2 regions of the Lactiplantibacillus sp. 3062 genome follow, and region 2 is predicted to be linked to the other one. Evidence: riboswitches for the same ligand, from Rfam matches in the RefSeq annotation. Region 2 holds a riboswitch; the other holds the start of a gene.
What was found. Region 2 has a riboswitch for FMN ahead of ACWQAU_RS03755 (ECF transporter S component). Riboswitches for the same ligand answer to the same signal wherever they lie in the genome.
Positions count from the first base shown of each region.

Region 1 (14,988 bases), 360 kb from region 2:
GAAATAGTCATTACGATTGATGCTGATTTGCAAGATGACCCACAGGTGATCCCAGAAATGGTGGCACGCTATCGTGCTGGTAGTGATATTGTATTAGGTGTCCGCAATGATCGAAGTAGTGATTCACTTTTCAAACGATGGACCGCGGACGGCTTTTATCGGCTAATGAAGCGTATTGGTGTGCAATTAGTACCTAATCACGCCGATTTTCGATTGTTAAGTCAACGGGCAGTTCAGGCACTGTTAACCTATGAGGAAACCAATTTATTCTTGCGTGGAATCGTACCACGACTAGGTTTTCCAACAACTAAACTTTATTATCATCGCCAACCACGTTTTGCGGGTGTTTCAAAGTATCCATTACGTAAGATGGTGGCTTTTGCTTTTGATGGGATCACGTCATTTTCAATCGCACCGATTAAAGTAATTTTATTGTTCGGTATGGTGATTAGTGGCGGTAGTTTGATGATGATGCTATATGCGTTAATACAAGGATTACTAGGGACCGCAACGAGTGGCTGGTCCTCACTCATGACAAGTCTATGGTTTTTAGGTGGGATGCAATTGATTGGTATTAGTATTGTTGGCGAGTATGTAGGGAAAATTTTTGCGGAAGTCAAGCACCGGCCCCGCTATATTATTGAAACGGATGATTATACGGCAACTCAACAGCCAGCTATTGTAAATTCGCAACGGGTGCACGGATGAAGGCCGTGGTTAAGAGCGTCAATTGGCTGGCGGCCGCGGTATTGGTCGTCGCAGTCGGCATGGCGTGGTTGCAACCGATTCACTTCTTCGGCAACCCGGACTGGGCGTCACCGGTCGTTCAATTAGCCATGGTTCTGGGATTATTGGTCATGACGATGGCTGGCCGGCAGGTGCTCAAACAGTTATCATCTCGTCAGTATCGTTGGCTGTTGATTGGGCTGGTCGGCTTAATCGCCATCGTGCAAATGCTGATTGCCACTAGTTTTGTGGACGTGGCGCGGGCCGACCCGTTTTTCGTTCGGCAGCAGGCACTGTTATTAGCGCGGGGTAGCCATCATTGGCAACATTATTTTATGATTTATCCCAATAATGTGAATTTTACGTTATTAGTTGCGAATCTGCTCAAGCCATTATTGAAACTGACGCAGACACCCTGGGTATTATTAAATGTCATCCGATTTATCTGGATCGATACCGGACTAATCAGTGGGTTATATTTAATAAACCGTTGGCGTTACTGGCGACCGGGGGCGGTCTCATTTAGTTTGTTGTGGCTCGTCAGCGTTCCCGTGGCCGCATTTGGACTATTTGCATACACGGACGCCCTCGTTTTGCCGCTACTTCCAGACAGCTTGGCCTTGCTCACACTCGGACTAAGCTTAACCGGCTGGCGTCGTTGGGGCGTTTTGATTGGTGATGGGTTATTGGTGGCCGTGGGCGTGGTGATGAAGACTAATCTCATTGTGCTCTGGCTCACTCTCGTATTGATGGGAGTCATCTTGTGGTGGCAACGGCAATTCAGTGGTCGGCAAATGTTAGGCTGGCTCGTCAGTTTAGTGATGACACTCGGGGTGATGTTTGCGGTGATGCGGACTGCCCAACAGCAAGCGGGTTATACGCGCCAAGTTGATGCCGTCTTACCGGCAACCAGCTGGATTGCGATGAGCCTGAACCCCCAAAGCTCGGGTGAGTACCGACATGCCGATTTTGCGCGCGTTAATCAGATGCCAACTGCGGCGGCCAAGCGCCAACAGACCCAGCAAATGATTCAGCAGCGGTTACATCAGATGGGCGTTACGGGGACCCTCGTACATTTACTCAAAAAGATGCGGGTCTTCTGGGCGACTGGCGATTTTGATAGCTTTAAGTTGACCACTCAGTGGATTCGTGCACCCCGCTGGTATTTGAATCATCAACGCCAGCTTCAATTTTGGCTGGTTCTAATGACGCAAACGATTTACCTGACGATGCTGGTGCAAGCAATCGTGACTTTGATGAGGCGGCGCGAGTGGGCCGTGACGTTCGTTGCCCTGGCAATTCTCGGTTTAACGGCTTTTCATGTCGGACTTTGGGAAGTAGAAGGGCGCTATGCGTTGCCACTACTACCGGGATTGATGCTTCTCAGTATTGTGGGTGGTCGTGAGTTGCCGGTGTGGCACCTTAACCGAGTAATGCGGCGCCAATTGACGTGGTTGGTCGTCGTATTGGCGGCAATCAGTGTGGTCAGTTTGTGGCAGACGAGTCGGGCGACGCGGATTACTGATGTGGTACGTGGCAATCAGGGCAATGGGCGTTATGTTGTGTCCACGGTTCAAAAAATTAGACCGGGTCAAGCTGTTACTACGCCGTTAGCCGTTAGTGGTAAGAGTAATGTTTTACGGTTGAAGCCAGTTGCGACGCATGGGCGCGTAACAATTACCTTGACTAAGGAGACGCATGTCGTCAAACGGTGGCGGGGCTCGGCCAATGAGCTGACCACTTTGAATTATCCGTTGACAGCGGCGGGCAATCTGCGATTAGCGATTAAAAACACTGGTCAGACGCCCGTCCGGTATGGCGTGATGGCGGCCAACTACAGTCCGTTAACAGGCCGGGTGACGGCTAAGCGGCACGCGTACTTACAAGTCGTGATAAAACAGCAGTTTATTAAGCCGCACGCGTTAACGACGGGTGCCGCCAGTCTAGCAGTTGTCGGCTGTGTGGCGCTGGCAACCATTTTGTCGTTAGGTCGGTTACGGCCAGAAACTGGATAATAAAACTTGAAGCGAAAGTCTTAATAACTGGTGTTGCCAGTGTTGGGACTTTTATTTGTGGTTAAACGAAATATAATAGCCGTTAATTTGGGTGACTTATCAAGGTGAGGTGAATTCAAATGGTTCAAATTATTGCGCATACTTTAGTGACTGCCGGGCACGACGTTTTAATTTTAAAACGCAATCAGTTTGAGCGTGGGCGGCCGAATGTTGATGCCAGCTATTGGGATTTTCCCGGTGGGTGTGCATTAGCTAATGAATTACCGCAAGTAGCGGCCAAACGCGAGTGTTGGGAAGAGACTGGCTTGAAAGTTCAAACTGAGCGCGTTATTTGGGAAGATGCCACCTTTGACAAGGCTAAAAATCAGGTGTACACGCGTTTAGTGTATAGTACACAGGCATTCGTTACTAGACCGGCAATCAACTTAGAACTTACTGAACATATGGCCTTTCTTTGGATGAAACCTGAATTAATTTTGACTAATATAAGAATTGTGTCCTATCTAAAACCGATATTAACGCGACTGGTTTAGCAGTTACGGCGACCATTAAAACAACAATCGGACTGCCTAGCAGAATAGCTTGGCAGTCCGATTGTTTTGATTGACACGATTCTAATGGTGGCGATATCGTTGACGCCAAAGAATGAAGCTAAGTCCACTTATGATTGAAATCAGTAGTCCGCCCAGCAATCCCGGGACGTGGTAAGTTAGCTGAATCTGATTCTTACCGGGCTGAATCGGTAGGGCTAACATCCCACCAATGACCGTTTTAGGAGTAACTTTGACGCCGTTGACCGTGGCGCGCCACCCCTTGTCGGCTGGAATAGCAACGTAGAGCCACTTTTGCTTGGAGCGATTGGTGACTTGACCACTGACCACGGTATGAATGCCCGAGACGTGGTAAGTCGGTGTAAAGCGCGTGGATAGCAGTTGCTGTTTGACTTGGTTGAACCGGGCTTGATCCAGGCTGGCGATGTGGACATGGGTGCCAAGCGTTGGTTGGGTACGTTTGACCGTTAACGTGACGACAGCGCCTTTGTCAAAATAACCTAGCGATCGGAGCACTAACTCACCGTTGGCATTGAACTTAGTCGGGACTAAGTGACCGTTGACCCGCATCGTGGTGTATTTTGTTTGACGAGTCGTGTCGTTATAATACAGCGTCCCGGTGCGTGTCATCCTTAATTTAACCGTATGCAAATACGGATAGCGTTTGGCCTGTGAATCTTGGATGACGTGATCTGAGAGCATCGTGGCGTTGCCAAAATAGGCGCGTTTCGATGGCCGCAAACTTTGTAAGAGGCGTTCTTGATTGATAATGGCACTATTCTGACGAAGCTTTAACTGTCTAAATGCTGTTGGCACGGCAAACCCTAACCCGTTTTGACTACGGAGCCGCGTTGTCGCTTGACCCACGGCGTTTAATTGCACAGCGTATTTTACATCTAAGAGTAAATCAGTGACCGGATTTAGGCCTTCTGAACTGACACGCCGGGCGTTTTTAGAAAATAGCCCAAGTGACTTCAACATGAGACGTGTTTGGTTCGCAAAAGTTGAACTGTAGTAGGTAATATCGTGAAAGTTAAATAACATCGGGTCGTTGTAATTACGATACTTGCTATCATAATTGTAGGCCTGATTGATTAGCGTATTTTGATTTTCAACGCGATATAATTGACCATCAGGATCGTTGACGGCTTGCATTTGGCGGTATTCGGTTCGATAGGCAGTTACAAATTTAGCCTGATTCCCTAGTGGTGACTTCGCCATCATGAGGGTACTGTTAGTCCCTAATTCTAAGGCGACGATACCTGCCAAGCTGAGCGTTTGCCACCGCTTCGCCGTTGCGAATAAGGCAATTGCGGTTAAGATGACAGCGACTAAGCTGAGCGCCAGCGTTGAAGTTGTTAAGGGGTGCTTAGCAGTTCGTTGGGCAAACCAGCCTAATATCAGCGCACTGACCATGAGTGTCGGTAACAACCATTGCCAGCGCAAGGCGATCCGCCGGGGGCCTGCTAACCAGGCTTCAAAAGCGATCATGATCAAGACAAAGCTAAAGAAAAAAGCATTGCGGTATGGAAAGCCAGCGGGCGTTTGAAACATGTGCCAAATCGTATCTAAGGTACGAATGTCCATACTCAAGAAGAGTGCAAGTAATAGTCCGAAGCTATGCCATTTGTGAGCTTTAGTCAAGTTGGGCTGCACCCAGAAACTTAGGGCCAGCAAGACGACCAGACTACTGCTGAAGACGGTTGGTGCGTGTACGAGCCGAGTCGTAAAATTGGCGGCACCTAAGCCAAATTGACTCAAAACAGCTAAACCGAATTGTGGGACCGGTAAGTAGCTCGATAATTTGACCGCAGATTTAGCCGTGGTCAGCATGCCTAAACCAGTGGGGATCAGGACAAACATCGTGCTTAACCCACTGAGTAGCATGGTGACCACGACGTGCCGAATTAACGAAAATTGATGACGAACAGTTTGCCAAAGACTGTCCTGAGGGCGTTTGCGTTCAAATAGTTGATAAATAAAATAGTAAATCACAAATAGGCAAGTCATATAGCCTAAGTAGTAATTGGTGACGATACTGACCCATAACCAGCCGAAAAAGCGTCCGGGATGACTAGTTGCAATTAAGTGGTCGAGTCCTTGAATGACCAGTGGTAACCAAATTAATGCATCCAACCACATGATCGTAAAATAGTTGAGGGCAACGAAGCCAGAGAGGCTGAAAGCAACACCAAAAATGGCAGTCGACCACCGCTTTGTTTGAAAATGCGTTTGTAAAAAAGCCGTCATAGTGACCGCAATCAAGCTGATTTTTAACATGATGAGTAGACTAAGTCCGGTTGGCAAATTGGCCGCCGGAAACAACAACATCAAAATGTTAAATGGGCTTAATAGATAGTAAGCAATCGTGGGTAGTGCGTTACCGCCTAATGACTGTGAAAATGAATATAATTGAAAACTATGCGTTAAAATGGCATGCCGATACGCGGTGAAAAATGATAAGTATTGGCCACCCATATCACTAATTAATAAGTTATGGTTACCGAAGGGCGTGATCCCCCAAATTGCGAAGACAATCCCCATGATAGCAAGGGACAGTAATCCAGCTGTCACTGCCACTTGCCAGCGCCTTGTTTGATAATTAGGCCACATTTTATTCAACTCCGATATTATGAATGATTTCATTGTACCGTACTGAAACTTGAAAACTAGTTAAGAAAAGCGAACAATTTTCTGAAAAAAGTTAAGAATTAGTGTTAGTCATTATCATTTTTATAAAGTTTGCTAGCAGTTTAACACAGCAGTTCACGAGGTTAAACTAAAAGGGGTGATTGACAATTGATTAAGAAAGTGTTTTTATAAAAGGTGAAAACTGAATACGATTTCTTCGGGGCAGGGTGCAATTCCCGACCGACGGTAACAACGTAAGTTGAAGTCCGTGACCCGCGTGAGCGGTGGACCCAGTGCAAGTCTGGGACCGACAGTATAGTCTGGATGGGAGAAGAAAATTATTGCTTAAATTTTACTAGGCAGTAGTGGCTATTGGCGACCTTTAAGTAGGTTTATTTAGCTGGATCCTACTGGTGAAATCTATTTGGCGAACACTTCACACCCGATTATCGATGATTTGATAATTGGGTGTTTTTTTATCTTGTTGGAGGTGAACCAATGTTAACTGATTTTATGCAAATGGCTATCGATCAAGCCAAATTGGCGGGGGTGGCGACGTACCAAAATCCCCAGGTCGGTGCGGTATTAGTCAAAGACGGCCACGTGTTAGCTCAAGGTTATCATCATTATTTTGGCGGTGACCATGCTGAGGTGGATGTGCTGCGGCAGGTCACACCAGAACAGGCGCGTGGGGCCACGTTATTTGTCACACTGGAACCTTGTTCACACTATGGGAAGACGCCGCCGTGTAGTGCGCGAATCGTCGCGGCTGGAATTCGGCAAGTCGTGATTGGTCAATTAGATCCCCATCCAATCGTGGGTGGTAAGGGACGTCAGTATCTTTTGAACCACGGAGTTGATGTGGTGACGGGCTGTTTAACGGACAAAGTTCGCGCGTTGAACCCCCACTACAATCATTTTTATGTGCAGCAGCGACCATGGATCACCCTAAAAACGGCGATAACGCTTGATGGCAAAATTAATACTGAAACGCCGACTCGGACGCTGGTTTCCAATCATGCTAGTTATATCGATAGTCAGTGCTTACGGTCACAGTTTCAAGCAATTCTGATTGGTGAACGGACGCTAACGATTGATGATCCACAATTAACCGTCCGACTGACGGCAATGGTGCGGCCACCGGTTCGATTGGTGGTGTTGAATACGAGTACCGTGGCGTTAAACCACCGGCTTGTTCAGGACGGTCAGGCACCAACCTGGTTACTTTGTCGTCAGGCTGCGGCTAGTGACGACCAACTTCGAAACAGTCCCAATGTACACGTCCTGATTGGCAACTGGACACCCGCTGCAATCAGTCAACTATGTGTCGAACAAGGCTGGCAGTCACTCTTAGTTGAAGGTGGGGCTCATCTGCAAGCTGAATTTGTTGCGGCTGAATTGATTGACGAATGGGTCAGCTACATCGCACCAATGATGATTGGTGGGACGGGTTTGCCAGCCGTTACCGGGGCCGCTGCGATGACACCGTTGACATTTGAACAACCAACGGTAACTTGTTTAGGGACGAATATCCGGCTACGGGCCGTTCGAAAGGAAGTTAAGTAAATGTTTTCTGGAATTATTCAAACCAAGGGCCGCGTCAGCCAAGTGCACCAACAAGGGTTGGAAATGACCCTTACGATTACCGCACCGTCGCTGATGACACCGAGTCTTAAGATTGGTGACAGTATAGCGGTGAACGGCATTTGTTTAACGGTAACGACCCGACAAGCGGATGCTTTCAGTGTAGTGGTGATGCCTGAAACGGTGCGTCGAACGAACTTAAAGATCCTTGTGGTCGGTTCATTGGTGAACCTAGAACGTGCGTTACAAGTGAACGCGCACTTAGATGGGCACATTGTTCAGGGGCACATCGATTACTGTGGTCAAGTGATGCAGCGACAATCTGATGCGCACGCGCTGCGTCTGTTGATCAGTTTACCGTCAGAATATCGCGCACTAGTAGTCACTAAAGGTTCGGTGGCAGTTGATGGGGTTAGTTTGACGGTCGTAGCGGTCACGGAGACAACGTTTGAAGTCGATTTAATTCCGCATTCACAAGCGGTGACGACCTTGTCTAAGTTACAAGTTGGAACGCTGGTGAATGTAGAAACGGATATTCTGGGCAAGTACTTGGCCCGGCAATTAGCATTAGAGGGGAGTCATTAAGATGGATACAATGAAAAAGGTAGCAGCGGCCTTGGCCGCATTAAAACGGGGCGAATTGATTATTGTTGCGGATGATGAGACGCGTGAAGCGGAAGGAGACATGGTTGGCCTAGCCGCTAAAGCAACCACTGCGACAGTGAATCGGATGATTACATCAGCGCGGGGACTACTCTGTGTTCCGATGGCGCCAAGTATCGCCACGCGACTACATTTGACACCGATGACTAGTGAACACGATGCGTTTGGAACGGCATTTACAGTCTCAACGGATCACCATACGACGTCCACGGGAATCTCGGCAGCTGATCGGGCGACCACGATTCAAGCGTTAGCCAATCCCAATAGTCAGGCCGCTGATTTCTATCATCCCGGGCACGTTTTTCCATTGATTGCGCGGACTGGTGGATTGTTAGCGCGGCGTGGTCATACTGAAGCGGCCGTCACGTTAGCACAATTAGCAGGTGTGACCCCCGCGGCCTATATTTGTGAAGTTATCAAGAAAAATGGCTTAATGGCGCGGCGCCGTGATCTCAAAGCTTTGGCAGAGGGCTTACAATTACCGCTAATCACCATTGAAGATATTACCACCTACGTGATTCAAACGGGTGCCGCCCAGCTAACAACGACCCCGAGTGTCAACTTACCGACCAAGGATGGTCAGTTCACGATGACTGGTTTCGAAGCCCCCGGTCATACGGCGTTGCCAGTGGCACTGCAAGCTGGTGATATCAGTGGCGATGAACCAGTGTTAGTGCGGTTACACTCTGAATGCTTTACGGGCGATGTTTTAGGATCGCGGCGGTGTGACTGTGGTGATCAATTACACGCCGCACTCCAAAAGATCAGTCAAGCTCAGCGCGGTGTTTTCGTCTATTTACGGCAAGAGGGTCGCGGCATTGGCTTGGCTAACAAACTAGCAGCTTACGCACTCCAAGAACACGGGGTTGATACGTATGATGCGAACGTGCAGTTGGGCTTTCAACCGGATGAGCGCCGGTATGATATTGCGGCATTAATTCTACGCCAAATGGGGATTACACGGGTTCGTTTGCTGACTAATAATCTTGACAAGGTTGAGCAGTTACGTGCAGCGGGGATTGATGTTGTTGAACGGGTCCCCTTAGAAATACCAGCCAATCAGTACGATCAAGCTTACTTAAAAACAAAACGTGATCGATTTCATCATCAACTCACACTAACGGAGGGACACGAATGACAACTTTTAACGGCAAAATTAATGGCAACGGGCTTAAGATTGGGATTGTCGTGGCGCGTTTCAATGCGTTTGTAACGCAGCAGCTTTTAACTGGGGCACAAGAAAGTTTGGTACAGCATGGGGTCAATGAAACCGATATTGACGTGGCCTGGGTACCGGGAGCTTTTGAGATTCCACTGACGGTTCAAAAAATGATTACAACCAAGCGCTATGATGGCGTGATTGCACTTGGGGCAGTCATTCGGGGTGCAACCGCGCACTTTGACTATGTTTGTCGTGGCGTGACGACGGGGATTGCGACCGTCAGTTTGGCAACCGATACGCCCATAATGTTCGGCGTTTTAACCACGGATACCATTGAACAAGCTATGGATCGCGCTGGCTTTAAGAGTGGCAATAAGGGTGCTGACTGTGCGGTCAGTTTGTTAGAAACGTTGGACGTGCAGCGGGCAATATTAAAAGCTGACTTGGCCTAAATGACGTAAATTAAGGGTATGCATAATATTTCAAATACCATCAATTTGTAACTTGGGCCATTGTTGATGCCACTGCTTCTGTGCCATTCGCTGCTGATAGATTGCCATGTGCTTGGCATCCTGGCGATAGTAGGGGATTGGGGAACAGCGAAAGTTTATCAAATCGTCTACACCGTATGGGGCGATTAGCTTGATTTGATTTTCGTCTAAAAAGGCGCCAATACAAGTTGGAACTTCGACAAAGTGACCAATTGCATCGGTAACGGAAGTGAATTCGGGATCCTTATCAAAATTATAATGTGCCATATAGACCTCATTTTTTATTTGCCATTGGTATTGTGGGGCTTTATCAGTAAGTTGCTGATAGATTTTTAAATCATCGCTGGCTGGTCGCTCAGGATCAAAAAAGACGACGTCAATATCACTGTTGAACATCACTGGCTGCCCGCTGAGTACTTGCCAAACAGTATTACGGATGCTACCAGCCGCCAATGCGCCTTGTTTTAAATGACAGTCTTGAATTAATTGAAGAATCGTCATTAAAGCAGGAGTTGTTTTAATAATATGAATAACTCGTTGTTCGTTGGTCATTGAAAACACCTCAATTTAATGTTGGTTAAAAATAGTCTAACATAGTAATGATATCGTGCAATTCAAATAAAGGATTTGCTTTTGCTGATTTCATAAAAAATTAAGGCCGCTTACCACTACTAACTGATAGTGGTAAGCGGTCTTAGTTTTTGGTTGTGAGTTTAAGTAATAATTGCCTAGTCTTCCGTAACCTCAATCTTACCAACTGCAATTGGTAGGGTTACGTGAGCATCATACATGCCCACTTCACCAGCGACTGATGCAGGTAGGGCTAAGTCTTGTGGGACGCCGTGAATATAAATGACCCGCTTGTCTAGTTCTAAGTCATCGGTACCGAAGACTTCTTTGAACTTAGCCTGTAGGTCGCCTAAGGGCACATCGATTTCATAAGCGAAGTGGCCCTGCGCGTCGGCAACTGGGTAATTATCATTTGGTACGTCCATATGATGGGGCGCATTATCAAATGGGACCATCGTCGTCCCAGAAACAGGTTCAGTTTCAGGCAAGTCTACAAAGCCGTCGTGATTGACATCTTGGGCCATAGTAGCAATCTGTGCCGCTTTGCCATCTGGAAAGCCGTGGAAATGTTCCCAGTGTTGCGTGTTGGCCGGGGTATCGAACATTTCAATGGTGACGTGTAATTGGTTACCAGTTTCAGTGAAAGTCGCTGTGCCGTGTGGGGCAGTACCGATTCCTTCGGCGTTCAGCGGGACGATGTTAGCAACGTATTTTTTAGTCATGAATAATTCCTCCAGTTCTTCATTATATGGTCAGTATATGCTAGTCTAATCATATAAAAATTGACATAGATCAAGAAAAGGAGAAATTATGCATTCAAAAATGGATTGTGTGAGTCGTTCACCATTATTTTCACCGCTAGCGCCAGCGGTGAAAGCCAAATTAATCACGGTGACCCATCACCGGAAATTTTATCAAAAAGGGCAGTTGATTCGTCAGCCACTCGACCATCAGGAAGGCATGCTCATTTTAGATGAGGGAATGGCTAAAATTTATGCCTTAGCTGCTAATGGTAAGGAGAAAATTATTGAGTTGTTGCGTAGTGGTGATGTCGTCGGACAACACTGGCTATTTGCACCGCATGAGAATCAGGGATTTATTCAAGCCACGAGTGATGCGTGGGTCTGTTCCATTCAATATGATGATTTTCAGCGATTATTAGGTGAATCAGCCAGTTTATCATTAGCAATGATCAATAATTTTGGGAACCAATTGATTGAAGCTGAGAAGAATCAATTGCGACGAGATTTGCTGGATGCTAAAGCGCGTTTGATGGCGTATTTGCGCGATTGTGCCGTTGAATCCGGACAAATCGAATTTGAATTGCCGTTGAAGAAGAAGGAATTGGCGAATATTTTGGGGATTACTCCCGAAACCCTGAGTCGTCAGTTTAAACAATTGGCGGCTGAAGGGCAGATTATCGTCAATAAGCGCCAGATTACAATTTGTTAGACGGGTAAAGGGGGGCGTCGCCTGGTTTTGGCTAGTTAAGGGTGACGCTGGTTCAATATTAAAAATAAAGTCTGATTTCCAACGCAGTATGGGCTAGGAAATCAGACTTTATTTGACTTGTGAGGAAGAGGTTCTTTAATGATGAAAATGCCGGTTAGCAACGCCACTTGCTCGCAATGCCGGCAAAACGACTTGATCAATGAGATTGGTGAGTTGCTGATCAGTGTTCATCGGTTGGTTGATGATGTCGCAGTACCGTAATTGTTGAAACAATACTAATTGTGCGGCTTGGTTAGGCCAAATCTGAAGTTCACCGTGGTTTTGTGCATTCGTCAGAAGTGGCTCGATCAAGGTCAAGTTGGCATGATCAATTTGAGTCACTAACTGCGTGAGATCGCGCTGGTTCTGCGCGTTCAAGGCTGTGGCAAACAATAGCCGAAAATAGCGGAAGGGCCCCGTACTAGTTTGTTGGATAAAGCGTTGCGCTAACAGAATGAGATCGGTACGAAGACTGCCAGTATCTAATGGCGTGGTCGTAAGTGCAATGGGAGTCTTTTGTATTTGATGAATAATAGTATGAAAGATGAGGTCAAAGGTCGAATCCCAGTAGCGATAAAGAACACTGCGGCTGGTAGCGGCCGCAGTGGCTACTCGTGAAAAAGTGACCTGGTCGAGGCCGTATTGACTAAGCAGGGTATAGGTGGTGTCATAAATCGCGTTTTCCAGTCGGTTGCCACGTCGACGTTGATTGAGTTGGGTCACAAAAAGATCTCCTAATTGGTTTTAGAAACAGTTTACTGCTTTTTGTGCCTTAATAATAGTGATTTCCGTAGCCAAACGATTGTTGTAGTTAAAGACAACGTGTATCTTAAATAGCGTTGTTAACAATAATTTAAGTAATCAGAGGCGGAAAATATGGCAAAAATTATTATTGTCGGGGCTGCACATGGCGGCCGCGAAACGGTCAATGGCTTATTAGCAGCTAATACGGATAATGAGATTCATTGGTACGAGCACGGGCAATTCGCGACGGCTTTGGATTGGGCTCCGGCGGATGCTGAAAAAGAGCGGTTGGCCTTGTCCCAGCAGGTGACTCTATTCAACCAAACGACGGTCACAAGAATTACCCCAGCGACCCACACGATTACTGCTCGTAATCAACGGGGGCAATTACAGACTGATCATTACGATCGATTGGTATTGAGCGTTGGATCGTTACCAATCCAGTTACCGATTCCCGGAGCCGAATTATCTGGTGTTCGATCGATTCAAAACCGTGCCAGCATCAATGAGTTAAAATTGGCCGCTAAGTCAGCAGCCATTAAAAACGTGGTCGTGATTGGAGGCGGCTATATTGGGATGAATTTTGCAGCCTTATTTAAACAAACCGGCAAGCAAGTAACTGTTATTGATGTGAACGCTCGGCCATTCAGTCACAATCTTGATTCAGAATTTACGCAAATTTTAGCTGCAGCGAGTGTTGAGAATGGGCTGCAATTAAAGATGGAAGAGCGGGTGACGGCCGTATTAGGTTCAACACACGTGACAGCGGTACAAACGAATCGTGGTCAGTATGCTGCCGACTTAGTCCTTGTCGCAGTCGGCAATCGACCGAATACTGCATGGCTACGGGGAACTTTGGCGCTAGATTCTGAGGGATTAATTGAGACGGATGATTATTTTCAAACAAGTGTTCCAGATATTTACGCGATTGGCGATGCGACTAAAGTTCGGTTTACGCCCACGGGTACTAAAGAGCGGATCACTTTAGGCAGCGCGGCCAGTCATGCCGGTCGGTTATTAGCGCATAACTTGTTAACGGATCAGCGAATTGTGTTTCCCGGCGTTCAGGCAACGTCCGCGCTTAATGCGGCGGGATATTACTTTGCTGCTACGGGCCTAAACACGCAACTAGCTGTCCGTATGCAACAACCGGTGTTAGCAACTTACATCGCGGTTCCCCGATTGGTGGCATCCGCACCAGCTCGATTGAATGCGACCGTTCATTTTAAGTTGTTTTATGATAAAACTCATCGGATACTAGGTGCACAAATAATGTCTACAGCAGAATTAACGGCGGTCATCAATACCGTTTCGCTCGCAATCCAGATGGGAGCAACGCTCGAGCAATTAGCCTATGGTGACTTTTTCTTTCAACCGGGATTAAGCCAGCCGGTGGATGTACTCAGTACGGCTAGTTTACAGGCGTTACAAACTTTAGCCACTAACTAGGTTGATTATTGCCAAGCCCATTATACGGACTTGGCAATTTTAAGTTGATGTGTTGCTTAAGCTCAGTATATGACATGGAAAACTAGTGGTTACTGATGATTAGCTCATTAGGAACTCACAGGAAAAAACCGTCGCGTCATCAATAATGATGGGCAATCCAGCGACGGTCAAATTTAAGTGATGAAATCGACAATTATTGTGGTGATCTAATGGTGCTTTGAAGTCGCGCTTCCAATTGCTAGAGTTGGGGCCAGTACTTAAGGTGTACGGCCGAGGAGCCTCAGTTTGGCATATTTAATCGTTAGTTCGTCACGTTAGCCGTTAGCGTCCAAGTTACGGTTGTGTTATAGGTTTGGCCCGCTTGGGCGGTGTTGCCAGGAACGGTCAATTGAACTTGGGTGGGTTGCCAGACGTTGGTTGAAAGGTCTTTCCCCACGTTGGCCGTTGCTGGGGCTGCAAAGACGGGTTGTTCGGCGGTTGTGAGATCGACCGCGTAGCTTTTGAGCTGGCCCGTAGCGCGTTCATTATAGGTCTGCCCGGCAGGAATGTGTAACTTCGCGCCGGTGAGTTGGGCGCCACTAGTACTAGTAAAAGGACTGTTCTGACGGGCAGTGACGGTCCAACCATGAGTTGCTAACCGATTATCCGAAACTTGGAGCCACTGTTTCGCGACACCGTTGATTGTCTGGGCGGCGTAAGTTTTAGGCTGCATACTTGTTGTGACACTGCCAAAGTTAAATTGGCTGGGCGCGTAGTCTAAACGAAGTTCGCCCGTATTACCGGTCCCAGTGTTTTCGCTCCCACTGGTATTGGTCGTACCAGGGTGCTCGGGCTCAGTTGGTGCTGTCGGGCCGATTGCCGGTGCGACGGTGTATTGGGTAGCGGCGGCAAACGTGGAATCATGATAAGTT
Region 1 is NZ_JBVAYE010000002.1:519,533-534,520, reverse strand. It holds gene ACWQAU_RS05555 (glycosyltransferase family 2 protein) at 1-708, shown strand, start outside; gene ACWQAU_RS05550 (membrane protein) at 705-2,741, shown strand; gene ACWQAU_RS05545 (NUDIX hydrolase) at 2,861-3,274, shown strand; gene ACWQAU_RS05540 (YfhO family protein) at 3,356-5,905, opposite strand; FMN riboswitch at 6,133-6,263, shown strand; gene ribD (bifunctional diaminohydroxyphosphoribosylaminopyrimidine deaminase/5-amino-6-(5-phosphoribosylamino)uracil reductase RibD) at 6,422-7,489, shown strand; gene ACWQAU_RS05530 (riboflavin synthase) at 7,490-8,092, shown strand; gene ACWQAU_RS05525 (bifunctional 3,4-dihydroxy-2-butanone-4-phosphate synthase/GTP cyclohydrolase II) at 8,094-9,308, shown strand; gene ribH (6,7-dimethyl-8-ribityllumazine synthase) at 9,305-9,784, shown strand; gene ACWQAU_RS05515 (nucleotidyltransferase family protein) at 9,815-10,375, opposite strand; gene ACWQAU_RS05510 (hypothetical protein) at 10,552-11,115, opposite strand; gene ACWQAU_RS05505 (Crp/Fnr family transcriptional regulator) at 11,204-11,845, shown strand; gene ACWQAU_RS05500 (TetR family transcriptional regulator) at 11,981-12,607, opposite strand; gene ACWQAU_RS05495 (FAD-dependent oxidoreductase) at 12,761-14,077, shown strand; gene ACWQAU_RS05490 (WxL domain-containing protein) at 14,379-14,988, opposite strand, start outside.
Region 1: another riboswitch for FMN. It lies ahead of ribD (bifunctional diaminohydroxyphosphoribosylaminopyrimidine deaminase/5-amino-6-(5-phosphoribosylamino)uracil reductase RibD); the one in region 2 lies ahead of ACWQAU_RS03755 (ECF transporter S component).

Region 2 (14,988 bases):
ACCGGCCAACTCTTTTTGCGGTTGCAACCTGAGCAAGCAACGGCGACTGTGCAAAAGGAAATTTTAAGGATCTTAAGTCAATATCGAGGTCCTAATCCAGTTCTAATTTACTCGGTAGCAGCACATCGAACGGTTGAACTAAATTCACAGTATTGGGTCGCAGAAAATCCAGATTTGGTTGGAGCGCTTACAACCTTATTAGGTCGCGATAATGTGGTGATGAAGAACGCTATCCCTTGATACGACGGCGTTTTTTAACGCATTTAATTTTAGAAAATAACAGACAATCCACGTGAAAAGTGTTAGAATCACTTATGGAGTTACGAACTCAATTTATTGCCTGAGGTGAAAAAATGAAACGCATTGGTATTTTAACCAGTGGCGGCGACGCTCCTGGTATGAATGCGGCCGTTCGTGCAGTTGCTGGTAAAGCAATGGCTGAAGGGTTGGAAGCATACGGCATCAATTACGGCTTTGCTGGATTAGTTGCCGGTGACATTCACAAAATAGAAGCAGCCGACTTAGATGGTGTGATTCAACGCGGCGGAACTTTACTATACTCCGCACGTTATCCAGAATTTGCCCATGAAGAAGGTCAATTAAAAGGGATCGAACAATTGAAGCGGTTTGGGATTGATGCTTTAGTTGTTATCGGTGGCGACGGTTCTTACCATGGCGCATTGCGCTTAACGGAACACGGCTACAACACGATTGGTCTTCCAGGGACGATCGATAATGATATTCCTTACACGGACTTCACAATTGGTTTTGACACTGCTGTCAACACCAACGTGCAAGCTCTTGACCGGATTTATGATACGGCTCATAGTCATGACCGGACTTTCGTTGTGGAAGTTATGGGTCGTGGCGCTGGTGACGTAGCCTTATGGTCCGGTGTTTCAATCGGCGCGACTGCTATCGTGGTCCCCGAAGTTGATTGGGACATGGAAGAAATCGCCAACAAGATTAAGCATAACCGGGCCAATGGTCATCGGAGCAACTTGATCGTGTTAGCCGAAGGTGTGATGGGTGCCCAGGAGTTTGTTGAGAAGTTATCCGAATATGGTGACTTTGATGCTCGTGGGAATACCATTGCTCATATGCAACGTGGTGGGAATCCAACTGCTAAAGACCGTGTCATGGCCAGCAAGATGGGTGCCTACGCTGTGGAACTCTTGCTTGCCGGCAAGGGTGGCTTAGCGGTTGGGATTCAAAACAACCAATTAGTCAACCACAACATCTTAGATTTATTTGAATCTAAGCATGACGTTGAAGTGTCATTAGATAAGTTGAATGAAGAAATTTCATTCAAGTAATCATGGCATGTTAGTTCTTATTTTAATTTGATAAAAATGACGTTAATGTCTTTTTATAAAAACTTTCAAGGGAGAGATTTTTCTTATGAAAAAAACCAAGATTGTTTCAACACTTGGTCCTGCCAGCACCGATACTGACACTATTGTTAAATTAATCGAAGCCGGCGCAAATATTTTCCGCTTTAACTTTTCACATGGTGATCATGAAGAACATTTAGATCGCTTAAACAAAGTTCACGAAGCAGAAAAGATTACGGGTAAGACCGTTGGTATCATGCTTGATACTAAGGGTGCTGAAATTCGGACGACCGTTCAAGCTAACGGAAAATCTGAATACAAGATCGGTGACAAGGTTCGTATCACCATGGATGATTCATTAGATACGACCCATGATAAGATTGCCGTTACTTACAAGAACCTCTATGATGATGTTCATGTAGGTGGCCATGTCCTCTTTGATGATGGTTTATTAGATATGAAGATCGACGAAAAGGACGAAGCTAACCGCGAATTGGTTACAACTGTTCAAAACGCCGGCGTTTTAGGCTCACGTAAGGGTGTTAACGCTCCTGGCGTTTCAATCAACTTACCTGGGATCACTGAAAAAGACTCAAGTGATATTCGCTTTGGTTTGGATCATGAAATCAACTACATCGCTGCTTCATTCGTTCGTAAGCCACAAGATGTCTTAGACATTCGTGAATTACTTGAAGAAAAGCACATGGAACACGTTCAAATCTTCCCTAAGATCGAATCACAAGAAGGTATCGACAACGCCGATGAAATTCTTAAGGTTTGTGATGGTTTGATGGTTGCTCGTGGTGACATGGGTGTTGAAATTCCTGCTGAAAATGTGCCATTGGTACAAAAGAGTTTAATCAAGAAGTGTAATGCTTTAGGTATGCCTGTTATCACGGCTACTCAAATGTTAGACTCAATGCAAGAAAACCCACGTCCTACTCGTGCCGAAGCTTCTGACGTTGCCAACGCTGTCTTTGATGGTACTGACGCAACGATGCTTTCTGGTGAAAGTGCTAACGGTCTTTACCCTGTTGAATCTGTTGCCATGATGGCTAAGATTGACGAAAAGGCTGAAAACACTTTGGCTGAAAACGGTACGTTACAATTAAACCGTTTCGACAAGACTAGTGTTACTGAAACAATCGGTATTGCGATTGCTCGGGCAGCTAAGAACTTGAACATTAAGACGATTGTTGCTGCGACTGAATCTGGCTACACTGCTAAGATGATTTCGAAGTACCGTCCAAATGCTGATATCTTAGCAATCACTTTTGACGAACGGACTCAACGTGGCTTAATGGTTAACTGGGGTGTTCAACCAATCGTGGCTGAAAAACCAGAAACCACTGATGACATGTTTGATTTAGCTGCTTCTAAGGCTGTTGAACTTGGCTTTGCCAAGGAAGGCGACTTAATCTTGATTACTGCCGGTGTGCCAGTTGGCGAACGCGGTACGACTAACATCATGAAGATCCAATTAATTGGTTCTAAGTTAGCTGATGGTCAAGGTGTCGGTGATGAAACGGTTATCGGTAAAGCCGTAATCGCAACGTCTGCTCAAGAAGCTATCGACAAGGCCGTTGAAGGTGGCGTCTTAGTTACTAAGACGACTGACAAAGACTACTTACCAGCAATCGAAAAGTCTAGTGCTTTAGTTGTTGAAAACGGTGGTTTAACTTCACACGCTGCTGTTGTTGGTATCTCAATGGGAATTCCTGTTATCGTTGGTGTTAAGGACGCTACTAGTGTTATTGCTGATGGTCAATTGATCACAGTTGATTCACGTCGTGGCCTTGTATACCGCGGTGCTTCAAACGCCCTTTAAGATCAAATCTAATTTGATATTGAAAAGTCGTCGCTTTGCGGCGGCTTTTTATATTACATAAAGTGCTTCACTCCCAGTTAAATTAGTATGAAACATGGTTAAAAGGTGCCAAATCGTCAACGTCAAATGATCCAGCTTAAGCCCGCTGGAAAAAGATCTACTTAGCGGAAATTTGCTTAGCTGGCTGCGTCCTGCACCGACTTCCAGGCATTTCGGCCAATTGCTGGAACGCGGTGGACACAGATTTAAACCGAAAATCACGTCTTAAATACTGGTCTTCCACTAACCAAGCCAAAAACGCTTACTAAGTGGAATTTCACCGCTGAGCATTGGCCGAAACGCCTTCCAGTCGTGATAGTATGCGAATGGCCGACATGGGTGGACCCAGCATTGAACGAATTAGATGTTGCTATTTTAAAACAGCGATTTTATCATACAACAGTTAGTTTGATAATATAATTGTGATTGTACGATTATTTCTAATTCCACCGTATTAGTACTGAGGTGTCCAAAACAATTGAGACAGCATTAACGCATGTTCAAAATTCTAAGTAGTAAACCCGTTCAGCGACAAGTTAGGTGGTCGTTCATCAGCCATTCGACTGGCTTACCGACTGGAGGGGTTGGGTGACAATGCTCAGTAGCCAAATTATTCTTGGCTGGAAGTGGGTTGCTTCCGGCCTAGAATAAGACTCGTATTTGAGATTGCGCAGTGGGTTGCTGCGTGAGCTCAAATCGACGTCGGCTACGTTCCGGCAATTGTCACCCAGCCCCGTAAGTCGGAATAGGACGAACCTTGCTGACGAGCTGGAATCCAAACGATTTGGCACCTTTTAACCCTGTTCCCGCCTAGATTAAAGAACAGGAATCGGTTATTGATCAGGGGGGGATAGTGAAATTGGTGAGTAACGACCAACACCCCTCGTAATTCGGGCCATTTTCAGTTACAATTGATAACACGTGAGGTGTCGTATGGAAAGTTGGTTATTTTTATTAGCGATTTTAGTGGTGGCATGGTTAGGAAAAAATCAGTCCTTACAAATTGCGACCGTGGTTGTGTTGCTTATCAAATTGATTCCTAATACGAGTAAATTGCTGACGACGATTGGTCAGAAGGGAATCAATTGGGGTGTGACGGTGATTACCGTCGCAATTTTAATTCCGATTGCGACTGGTCAGATTGGATTTCGGGACCTTTGGCATGCGTTTAAGTCGCCAGTTGGCTGGATTGCGGTTGCATGTGGAGTGTTGGTTTCAGTGCTCTCATTTCACGGTGTCGGGCTTTTGTCAGCGACACCAGAGATTACCGTGGCATTAGTATTCGGGACCATTATGGGTGTTGTTTTGCTCAAGGGAATCGCGGCCGGGCCAATTATTGCGGCTGGTATAACGTATTGCATTATTCAAGTCTTACATTTGAGCTTACAGTAATTTAAAAGAACCGTCCGTTGATATTTATAGACGGATATATTAGAGGAGTTATCACATGGATAGTATTATTGGAACAGTGGTTACGGCGAAGGTAACCGATGAAAACGATGAAGCATACTTCGTACAGATTGATGGACAGACGTTGTGGGTCGATAAAACTGAACCAGAGAAGCCATTGCACATTGGCGGGCTTTACGAAGGTTTTGTTTATGAGAATGAAGATCATCATCTGCAGATGACGCGGTTCGTCCCGGAAATTTCGTTTGATCACTTTGTATGGGGAACGGTTGTCCGGACGCGGCATGATCTAGGTGTCTTTGTCGATGTTGGGTTACCGAATAAGGACTTGGTGGTGTCATTAGACGAATTACCGACCATCAGTCGACTATGGCCTAAAAAAGATGATCGTTTATACGTTAAGTTAGCCCGTGACAATAAACAACGGCTATGGGCGACTCTGGCAGAATTGACGGATTTTGAAGCAATTGCCAAGCCATATGATCGGGCCCAAGTTAAGAATACGGATACCATGGCGACCGTTTTTCGTTTGAAGATGGCCGGTACGTCGGTTATTACAGATGACAATCATCTGGGCTTTGTTCATCCGTCAGAACGTGAACAGGAACCACGCATGGGGCAACACGTCAAGGCGCGGGTCATTGGTTTCTTGCGCGATGGTGAATTGAATTTGTCCTTGAAGCCGCGGGGATACGAAGAGATTGGCGATGATGCCCAAATGTTATTAGCAGCATTGCAACATCAAGCTGACCACGCGCTACCATTTTGGGATAAGAGTGATCCCGATGATATTCGGAATTACTTTGGTATCAGCAAATCACAATTTAAGCGCGCTGTGGGTAATCTCTTGAAGCAACGCTTGATCAGTCAACAACCAGGCGAGATCAAGTTACTGGAAAATGCGGATGAGCAAGCCGACGATTGATCAAAAAATGCAGGACCAGCTTGCTGATTACCTGCATTTTTTGCGTGTTGAACGGGGGTTAGTTGAAAATACGATTAAGAGTTATTCTCAGGACCTGACTACGTTTAGCGAATACTTGATGAGTCAGCAAATCACGGACTATCGGGTGGTTGATCGGTACGTCCTATTGAATTATTTACAGTATCTAGATGAGGCTGGTAAATCGCGAAATACAATCATTCACAGTGTTTCTAGTTTACGTAAGTTTTTTCAATATTTAGCACAGATGCACGCTATCGATACTGATCCGATGCTAAAAATCGACACGCCTAAGCGGGCGCAGCATTTACCGCAAGTATTGTCACCACGCGAGGTCGAACGGTTGCTAGCGGTGCCCAAGTTGAATACCCCGTTAGGATTACGAGACCGAACTCTGTTAGAAGTGATGTATGCAACCGGTCTGCGAGTCAGCGAGACAATTAATTTAACGATGGATGATCTGCACTTAGACTTGGGATTGATTCAAACAATCGGTAAGGGTGATAAAGAGCGGATTATTCCTATCGGTGATGTTGCCATTGATTTTATTACCCGTTATTTAAAAACGGCTCGGCCCAAACTCGTCTCTGCCAAACGCCGGAATAGCTATTTGTTTATTAATAATCACGGTGGTAAATTAAGTCGGCAAGGGGTTTGGAAAAATCTGAAGGCAGAAGTCAAGGCGGCTGGCATCGAAAAAAACGTGACGCCGCATACGTTGCGCCACTCGTTTGCGACTCACATTTTAGAAAATGGTGCGGACTTGCGTGTCGTTCAGGAGCTTTTAGGGCATGCCGATATTTCGACGACTCAAATTTATACGCATATTTCGAAAAAACGCCTAGCTGAGGTTTATAATAAATATCATCCGCGGGCATAGATGCGGTGCGGAATCAAGCAGTCAAGGGAGGCAATACCGTGCTCGTTAAATATCGGAAGGATTATGAAAAGGTAGCAATGGGGCTACTGTCATTTATTCCAGATTTTAAGGACCTAATTCATCTACAAACTGAGATGCAGTGGTATCAGTCAACGGAAGACCACCAACTATTACTATGGCGGCAAGGTGACGGCGATTTCTGTGGTATTATCGGCATTGAAGTCGGCAGTGACTTTATTCTACTGCATCACGATTCATTATCACCCGAGGAACGGACGGCGGCCAACCAGTATCAAATGTTGGATGAGTTGGCCGCGTTGTATCCCAAACAACGGGTCATGGGAACTTTAGAAATGGCGCCAATCATTGGCGCGTGGGAGCGTAATCGTGACAAACAACCAACAACAACCAATCACCATTAAGATTTCGGAGTTTGAGGGGCCACTCGACTTGCTGTTGCACCTCATTCGCCAAAACAAGATGGATATTTATGACATTCCAATTGCGGCAATTACGCAGCAATATTTGGATTACTTACACTCTATGCGAGCGCTAAAATTAGATATTGCTGGTGATTATTTGGTTATGGCTGCGACTTTGATGACGATCAAGAGCCGTTTCTTATTGCCACAGCCTGAACCAGATGAGATGGACGAAGATAATGAGGACGATGATCCTCGTGACTCACTTGTAGCTGAACTGTTGGCTTACAAGGTTTATCAGGAAGCCGCTGGTGAATTGCGAGAAAAAGAACAGGCGCGCCATCAACATTTTACGCGTGAAGCGATGTTAGTACCAGCTGATCTGAGTGCGCCCAAGCTGACTGCGGGGATTACATTAGATGATCTGCAAGCGGCTTTTCGGCAATTAGTGGCTAAACGGCGGCGGGTACGGCCACTAACGAAAACGGTTGTGGCTGAAACCATCAACATTGATGAGCGGATGACACAAATTACGACGCAATTGCAACAGCAACCACAAGGACTGGATTTTGCCGACCTATTTACGGTTAGTGCCAGCGATGAAATGTTAGTGACAACCTTTATGGCTGTGTTAGAATTAACCAAGCAGGATCAAGTGGCGCTGCAGCAAGCTGAGCCACTGAGTCCGATTCATTTATATTTACGACAGGATGAACAGCATGACGAACATTGAACAAATTGAAGGACTATTATTTGTGGCTGGCGATGAGGGCATCACGGTCGCCGAAATCGAGCACGCCACGGGGTTTGCTAAGCCGGCGATTACAACGATGCTCACACAACTGGCCACGAAGTATCAAGCCGACCCAGACAGTGCCCTAATGATCTTATCAACGGCGAATACTTACCGGCTAGCAACTAAGGCCGCGGTGGCGCCGGTGTTAAAGCGCTACTTTGAAGCACCACTCACCACGAGTTTGTCGCAAGCATCGTTGGAAGTGTTAGCAATCATTGCGTATCGGCAACCCTTGACGCGGATTGAAATTGATGAGATTCGTGGCGTACACAGTGGGTCGACGATTCAAAAGCTGGTTTTGCGACAACTAGTTACTGAGACGGGGCGTTTAAGTGAGCCGGGACGACCAATTTTATACGGAACGACGGAACTGTTCTTAGATTATTTTGGGCTAAAGTCTTTGGATGACTTACCAGCGATTGACTTAGCTGCTTTAAGTGACGCTGAGCATCCGGCACCAGAGACAGACCTCTTTTTAAATGCATTTCAGGATAAATTACAAGCAGAACGTGAGGATGAATAATGGCAGAACGATTACAAAAGGTAATGGCGGAAGCGGGCATCGCTTCGCGGCGTAAATCAGAAGTGTTGATCACGTCTGGTCACGTTAAGGTGAATGGGAAGACGGTCACCACGCTCGGTGTAAAGGTTGAACCTAGTGACCATGTCGAGGTTGATGGCGTGCCATTGAATGCAGAAAAACTCGTGTATTATTTATTTTATAAGCCGCGGGGGGTCGTTACAACTGTTCATGATGAGAAGGGCCGTAAAACGGTATTAGACTTCTTTGAAGACGTACCGGAACGAATCTATCCGGTGGGACGTTTGGATTACGATACTTCAGGTTTGTTGATCATGACAAATGATGGGGCTCTCGCTAATCGGCTAACTCATCCGAAGTACGAAGTCAAAAAAACTTATTTGGCCAAAGTTGAAGGGGTACCAACCAATGCTGATCTCAAGCAATTGCGCTTGGGTGTTGAAATCGATGGCCGTAAGACAGCTCCAGCGAAGTCGAACTTGTTAGATAGTGATCACAAGAAGAATAATGCGCTGGTCCAACTAACGATTCACGAGGGTCATAACCACCAGGTGAAAAAGATGTTGGCTGCAGTGGGTCACCCAGTGACTAAGTTGAAACGTGAACGTTATGGGGTTCTCGATTTGCAAAGTTTACAACCGGGCGAATACCGTAAATTGAAGCCGATTGAAATTAGTAAGTTAAAAGGTGAACGATAGCGCTTGCATTTTTGAATGAAAGCCGTTAAAATGAATTTGTAAAAATAAATATTGGTTCATCTTCAGGGCAGGGTGTGATTCCCGACCGGCGGTAATAACCCGCGACCTATGCGTGTGCATAGTGATTTGGTGCAATTCCAAAGTCGACAGTAAAGTCTGGTATAAAGAAGATCGAGCTTATTTGCCAAGCGTTGCAAGTAAGTCCGCCCCCAGATGACAGTTAGTGTGATCGGGCGGACTTTTTTTAGTTGAACAAATGGTAATGCGGTTCATTGAAGATGACCCATAGGAGGGTGCGTTATGCAACATACAACGTTACACCGACTAGTGGGCATAGCCTTACTCGGTGCCATTGCGTATATTTTAATGTTACTGGAGTTTCCGATTTTACCGGTAGCGCCATGGATGAAGATTGATTTTTCAGATATTCCAATTCTGATTGGGCTCTTTCTCTTTGGTGTCGGGGGCGCGTTTGTCATCACTATCATCAAACTGCTCCTACATTCAGCCATGATGGGCTTTGCCATCTATGACTTAATCGGTTCTTTTGCTAGTTTTTTAGGTACGGCAGTATTGATTTTAGCATTTGCATTAGTACTTCGTTACTATCGGGGCAATCCCAAGTGGCGGATGCCTGTGGCGATTGTGGTCGCCACAATCGGCCTGGTGGTGATTGAATCGTTGGCTAACTTAACGTTTGTTCTGCCATTCTATTTGCAAGTAATGGGTATGAAGCTCAGCATGTCGCTGAATACAGTGGTGTTAGTGGCAGTCATTCCATTTAACTTGATCAAGGGATTGCTAGTGGGCAACGTCTTCTGGCTGGTCTATCAGCGATTAGCTAAGTGGTTAGGCAACCATAATCAGCTTATGAGCCGAATTTAATCTAAGTCGTTAAAATAATGTGGGTGGTCACTAATTGCGTAACTGCAGGGTGACTGCCTTTTTATATTGGTGCCACCGTGATATTCTTAAAGACGCACACTGCCGGTTGGCGGATGGTTATCCATGAGCTTTAATGTGGCAGTAAGTTGATGAATTCGAAGTTTCAATCAAGGCTTAGAAAGATTAAAAAGCTGTCGGCCGCTATGCTGTGTCGCGGGTCACTGTCAGCGACACTGACGCACGTAAATTTGGGCTGATCACGACTTAATTTAAAAACTGGCACATTTAGTGCGCAATTAACAATCACAACAGCAAGACTTAAGGGAGGCCTTAGCGTGTTTACAGACTACGTTTTATTGTTATTCAGTACGACGCCGCGACGAGCAAAGGGCCTATTCAATGTCTTGCGCGGCCGCCGTACGGTCTCCACGCTTTTTGCGGGGTTAACTGCCGGCTACTTGGATTTGCTCGACAGTTGCCACGAGGTTCCCTTGGAAGATTTCATGGCAGCAACTGCGGCTTTGACTGAAAACGGTCAATTGACGAGTACGGCCACGGGATGCTGGCAATTAACGCAGGCGGGGGAACATCGGCAAGCCAAACTCCGACAGACTTTATACATGCCCCAAAATTTTGAAGTATTTCAAACCACTGATGTCCGCCGATTTAGAATCGTCAGTCAGCTAGCCCTACAAGTCGTTTCCGAACTCGTACATCATAATCGCCATTATTATCCGGTGACGACTGATCCGGGGATTCAAGCCCAGGTCAAACAATGGCTACGTCAGCAGTCGAAGGTGGAACTTGGCGAGCAAATTCATGCGGCCTTGACTGCCTTCTTGACGAGTTTGGCAGACCCAGAGTTGCCAACGGTGTTTGTTCAAGGTATAACGGGGTATCAAGAACCGGGACTGACTAATGAGCAATTAGCGGCACAATTAGGTCGACAACCCTGGGAGGCTAGCTTGATGCACACAGACGTGATATGCCAATGGATTGCTTGGATTCAGCGACACCCGCGTGATCCATTTTCCCAGTTGTTGTCAGTGCTCACTCAAGCGAGTGCCATCAGTCAAAGCGCTGAGCAAACTTACCAAGCTTTCTTGAAGACCCAGCAACTTGCAGCAATTGCGCAGACGCGGCACTTAAAGATGAGTACGGTACGGGAGCACTTGTTGGAGGTGGCGATTTGGTCGCCTGATTTTCCGTTTGAAATGGTGTTGAATCATGAATTAACTCAGCAGTTGGCCACCATCTTTGCAGCCCAGTCCGACATTGCAAACTGGTCATTCCAAGAGGCCCAAACTGCGCTACCCATGCTAGATTTTTTTGAATTTCGGCTATTTCAGATTATGAGGTGTCAGTATGTCAGAAGATGAATTATATGAGCTGTTGAAAACGAAATATGGCTTCGATGAATTTCGCCCCGGGCAGCTAGCCGTCATTCAGAAATTATTAGCAGGTCAAGATGTCTTGGCAGTGTTACCAACTGGGACCGGCAAATCATTGATCTATCAACTCGTTGGAACCGCACTGCCCGGGCTAGTTGTGGTGGTTTCACCGCTGATTTCCTTGATGCAAGATCAGGTGGCGCGCTTAAACTATCAAGGCGAAAAGCAAGTTGCTGCTTTGACCTCCCAACTAGATTATGGTGCTCGCCAGTATCTGCTGAATCATTTAGGACAGCTTAAATTCTTGTTCATTTCGCCGGAAATGTTGGGTCAAGACATTATTCAAACAGCGCTGATGCAAGTGCAACTGGCGTTATTAGTTATCGACGAGGCCCACTGCATTTCAACTTGGGGACCAGATTTTCGCCCTGACTACCGTCGCCTTGGTCAAATTCGACAACGGTTACAGGCACCGACAACGCTAATGCTCACGGCAACGGCTACACAACGCGTTCGACAAGATATTTTGACACAATTAACCGTTCCAGATGCCCAGCAAGTCTTATATTCGGTTAATCGTCCTAATATTTACTTAGCAGTCGAACAGGTCAATGATGAAGCTAGTAAACGCGTGACCTTGCAACATTTAGTGACAAGTGCGCGCGGACCAGTCATCGTTTACTTTACTTCCAAGCGGCAAACTGATTTGATAGCGGAATGGCTACGAACGACAACCACGTTACGGGTCGCGGCTTATCATGCCGGCTTAGCGACTGATGACCGTTTCAAGATCCAGCAGCAGTTCATGGCAGGACAATTGGATGTGATCTGTGCTACATCTGCTTTTGGAATGGGTATCAACAAAGCTGATATTCGCTTAGTGATCCACTATCATTTACCGACGACTTTGGCCGACTATGTTCAAGAAATTGGGCGCGCAGGTCGTGATGGTCAGCAGGCGATGGCGATTATGTTGTACGCACCAGGTGACGAAAACCTGGTGCGGAATTTGAACGAATTGACGGCTGCGACTCCCAATGAAATTCAGCAAGATTATAGCCGTTATCAAGCGCAGCAGCCACCGACTGATGATCGTAGTAAGGTTTTGCAGTCATACTGGCTACAAGGAACTCCTCCAACGACCGTGGCAACGATTTTTGCTGATCGCCAAGCAGCTAAGGAACGTGAATTGCGGGCGCTCATGGGTTACGTCCAAACGACAACTTGTCATCGGACCGTGATGTTAACTTACTTTGGTGAGCCAGCTGTTACCCATACAGATCAGTGTTGTCAGTTGGCTGGTGAACCACTACCGCTGGCTGCGTTAGGGTTGATGGCGACGCATGATGAGTCAACAGCCACGATAATGTCGTGGGATCAGCACTTAGCTCAATTGTTTTTACCAAATTCTTAAAGAAATCAATTCCGGGTTATGTTACAATATTGGTTGAAAGTTTTTTGAGGAGGAACACCCTATGAGTCAAAAAAATGATAATGACAAATCCCAAGCGGATAAGCCGTGGGACAAAACTTTTGAAGACGATCGGGATGACTCGGGCAATTTATCGCGAACTCAAAAACGAAAACAAGACAGTAGCAACTCTACGCTAACGACTGTGTTAGTCGTACTAATATTGTTGCTTGCTTTGGCACCAATTGGTTATTTCTTGGTGAAAAAGAATTCGCTTAATAATCCGCAACAGACTGAACAAGTTGCTAGTTCGAGCTCGAAGAAGTCATCGGCCAGTGTTGCTGCCAGTAGGTCATCGACTGCTGCTAGCAAGAAGAAGGCGGCCGCATCGTCGAAAAAGGCGGCTGCTAAAAGTAGTAGCTTAGCCTTGGCTAGCTCTAAAGCTGCCAGTTCCAAGGCTGCTAGTTCTACTGCTGCCAGCTCGGAAGAAAGTGCGAGTACTGACGACAGCAGCGCTAGCAGTAGTAGTAGCTCCTCAGAATCATCTTCAGGGACTAAGTACGTCACGGTAGAAGCCGGTCAAGGGGTCTATCGGGTCGCTACGAATGCTGGAATCTCAGTGGATAAGCTATTGGAATTAAATGGGTTATCATCTGATGCAACGATTTCGGCTGGTCAACGGTTACGTGTCCGTTAATACACGATTTTTTCAGATTGTGAGGGGTTAGTTAATGGCTAAGCAAGCATTACAGGTGGCCATCGATGGTCCGGCTTCAGCTGGCAAGAGTACCGTAGCCAAACTCGTTGCAAAACGGTTTGGCTATATTTATGTGGATACTGGTGCCATGTATCGGGCAGTCACGTACTGGGCAATGCAACAGCACGTTGATTTAGCAGACGAAGCGGCTGTGATTACGGCAATGAAGTCGCTCAAGATCAGTTTTAAACCCGGCGAGCCGGATCAACTGGTTTTTGCTAATCAGGAAGATATTACGGCGGCGATACGCCAGCCAGACGTGACGAATAACGTCTCGACGATTGCGGCGTTACCACAGGTGCGTACGATTTTAACTGAGCAACAGCGAGAGATGGCCAATGCAGGTGGGATCGTGATGGACGGTCGTGATATCGGGACAACGGTATTGCCCAATGCTGAAGTTAAGATCTTTTTAGTTGCTTCAGCGGCTGAACGGGCTAAGCGTCGATACGCCGAAAATGTAAAAAAAGGGATCGACACGCCCTTGGCTCAGCTACAGGCTGAGATCGAATTACGTGACCACAAAGATTCAACGCGTAAAGTGTCACCATTAACACAAGCAACGGACGCCACACTTGTTGATACGACGCCAATGTCAATCGATGAAGTTGTTGCTGCCATTGCCAAAATTATTACAAAAAAACAAAGTTCAACAATCTAATTGCATTAACTTAATGCTTTTAGCTAGCTTTTCATTGCATTTTCAGCTATGATATAGGTTAGAGTTATTGTTGACAGGAGGAAATTTGCATGAGTGAAAACGAAAACAGCCAAGAGAAAAATGAACTTTTAGACGCTTTAAACAGCGTTGAAGAAGTAAACGTCGGTGACGTTGTTAAGGGTGAAGTCTTAGCAATCGACGACGACAAACAAGTAATTGTTGGTATCCAAGGTACCGGTGTTGAAGGGGTCGTTCCTTTGAAGGAACTCTCAACACAACGGGTTGACGATGTCAACGAAGCCGCTAAAGTCGGTGATGTATTAGACTTGGTTGTCATTTCTCGAATTGGCAGCGACAAGGAAAACGGCAGTTATTTACTGTCACATCGTCGGTTAGAAGCTCGCAAAGTTTGGGACGATGTTGAAAAAGAATACGAAGCAGGTCATACGATTAAAGCTCCGGTAACGCAAGTTGTTAAGGGCGGGTTAGTCGTTGACGCTGGTGTTCGTGGCTTCATCCCTGCCTCAATGATTGATGATCATTATGTTGAAGACTTAAATGCCTATAAAGGCCAAGAACTTGAACTTAAGATTATTGAAATTGAACCTAGCGAAAATCGCTTGATCTTATCACACCGTGCCGTTGTTGAAAAGCAACGCGAAGCACAGCGTGAAGAAGCTTTGAAGACCTTACAAGCTGGTGATGTCGTTGAAGGTAAAGTTGCTCGTTTGACGAACTTCGGTGCCTTTGTTGACCTCGGCGGAATTGATGGTTTGGTTCACGTTTCAGAAATCTCATACGAACGGGTTGAAAAGCCTGCTGATGTATTGAAGGTTGGTCAAGAAGTCACGGTTAAGATTTTATCCGTTGATGCTGACCGCGAACGGGTTTCATTATCAATCAAAGCAACCTTACCAGAACCTTGGGATGGTATTGAAGAAAAAGCACCACAAGGGGCTGTACTTGATGGTAAAGTTAAGCGTTTGACGAGT
Region 2 is NZ_JBVAYE010000002.1:156,189-171,176, forward strand. It holds gene dnaE (DNA polymerase III subunit alpha) at 1-240, shown strand, start outside; gene pfkA (6-phosphofructokinase) at 354-1,316, shown strand; gene pyk (pyruvate kinase) at 1,402-3,162, shown strand; gene ACWQAU_RS03720 (DUF441 domain-containing protein) at 4,135-4,593, shown strand; gene ACWQAU_RS03725 (CvfB family protein) at 4,649-5,536, shown strand; gene xerD (site-specific tyrosine recombinase XerD) at 5,544-6,434, shown strand; gene ACWQAU_RS03735 (hypothetical protein) at 6,473-6,856, shown strand; gene ACWQAU_RS03740 (segregation and condensation protein A) at 6,822-7,589, shown strand; gene scpB (SMC-Scp complex subunit ScpB) at 7,576-8,175, shown strand; gene ACWQAU_RS03750 (pseudouridine synthase) at 8,175-8,891, shown strand; FMN riboswitch at 8,946-9,067, shown strand; gene ACWQAU_RS03755 (ECF transporter S component) at 9,192-9,776, shown strand; gene ACWQAU_RS03760 (YpbB family protein) at 10,112-11,155, shown strand; gene ACWQAU_RS03765 (RecQ family ATP-dependent DNA helicase) at 11,142-12,581, shown strand; gene ACWQAU_RS03770 (LysM peptidoglycan-binding domain-containing protein) at 12,643-13,275, shown strand; gene cmk ((d)CMP kinase) at 13,310-13,996, shown strand; gene rpsA (30S ribosomal protein S1) at 14,086-14,988, shown strand, end outside.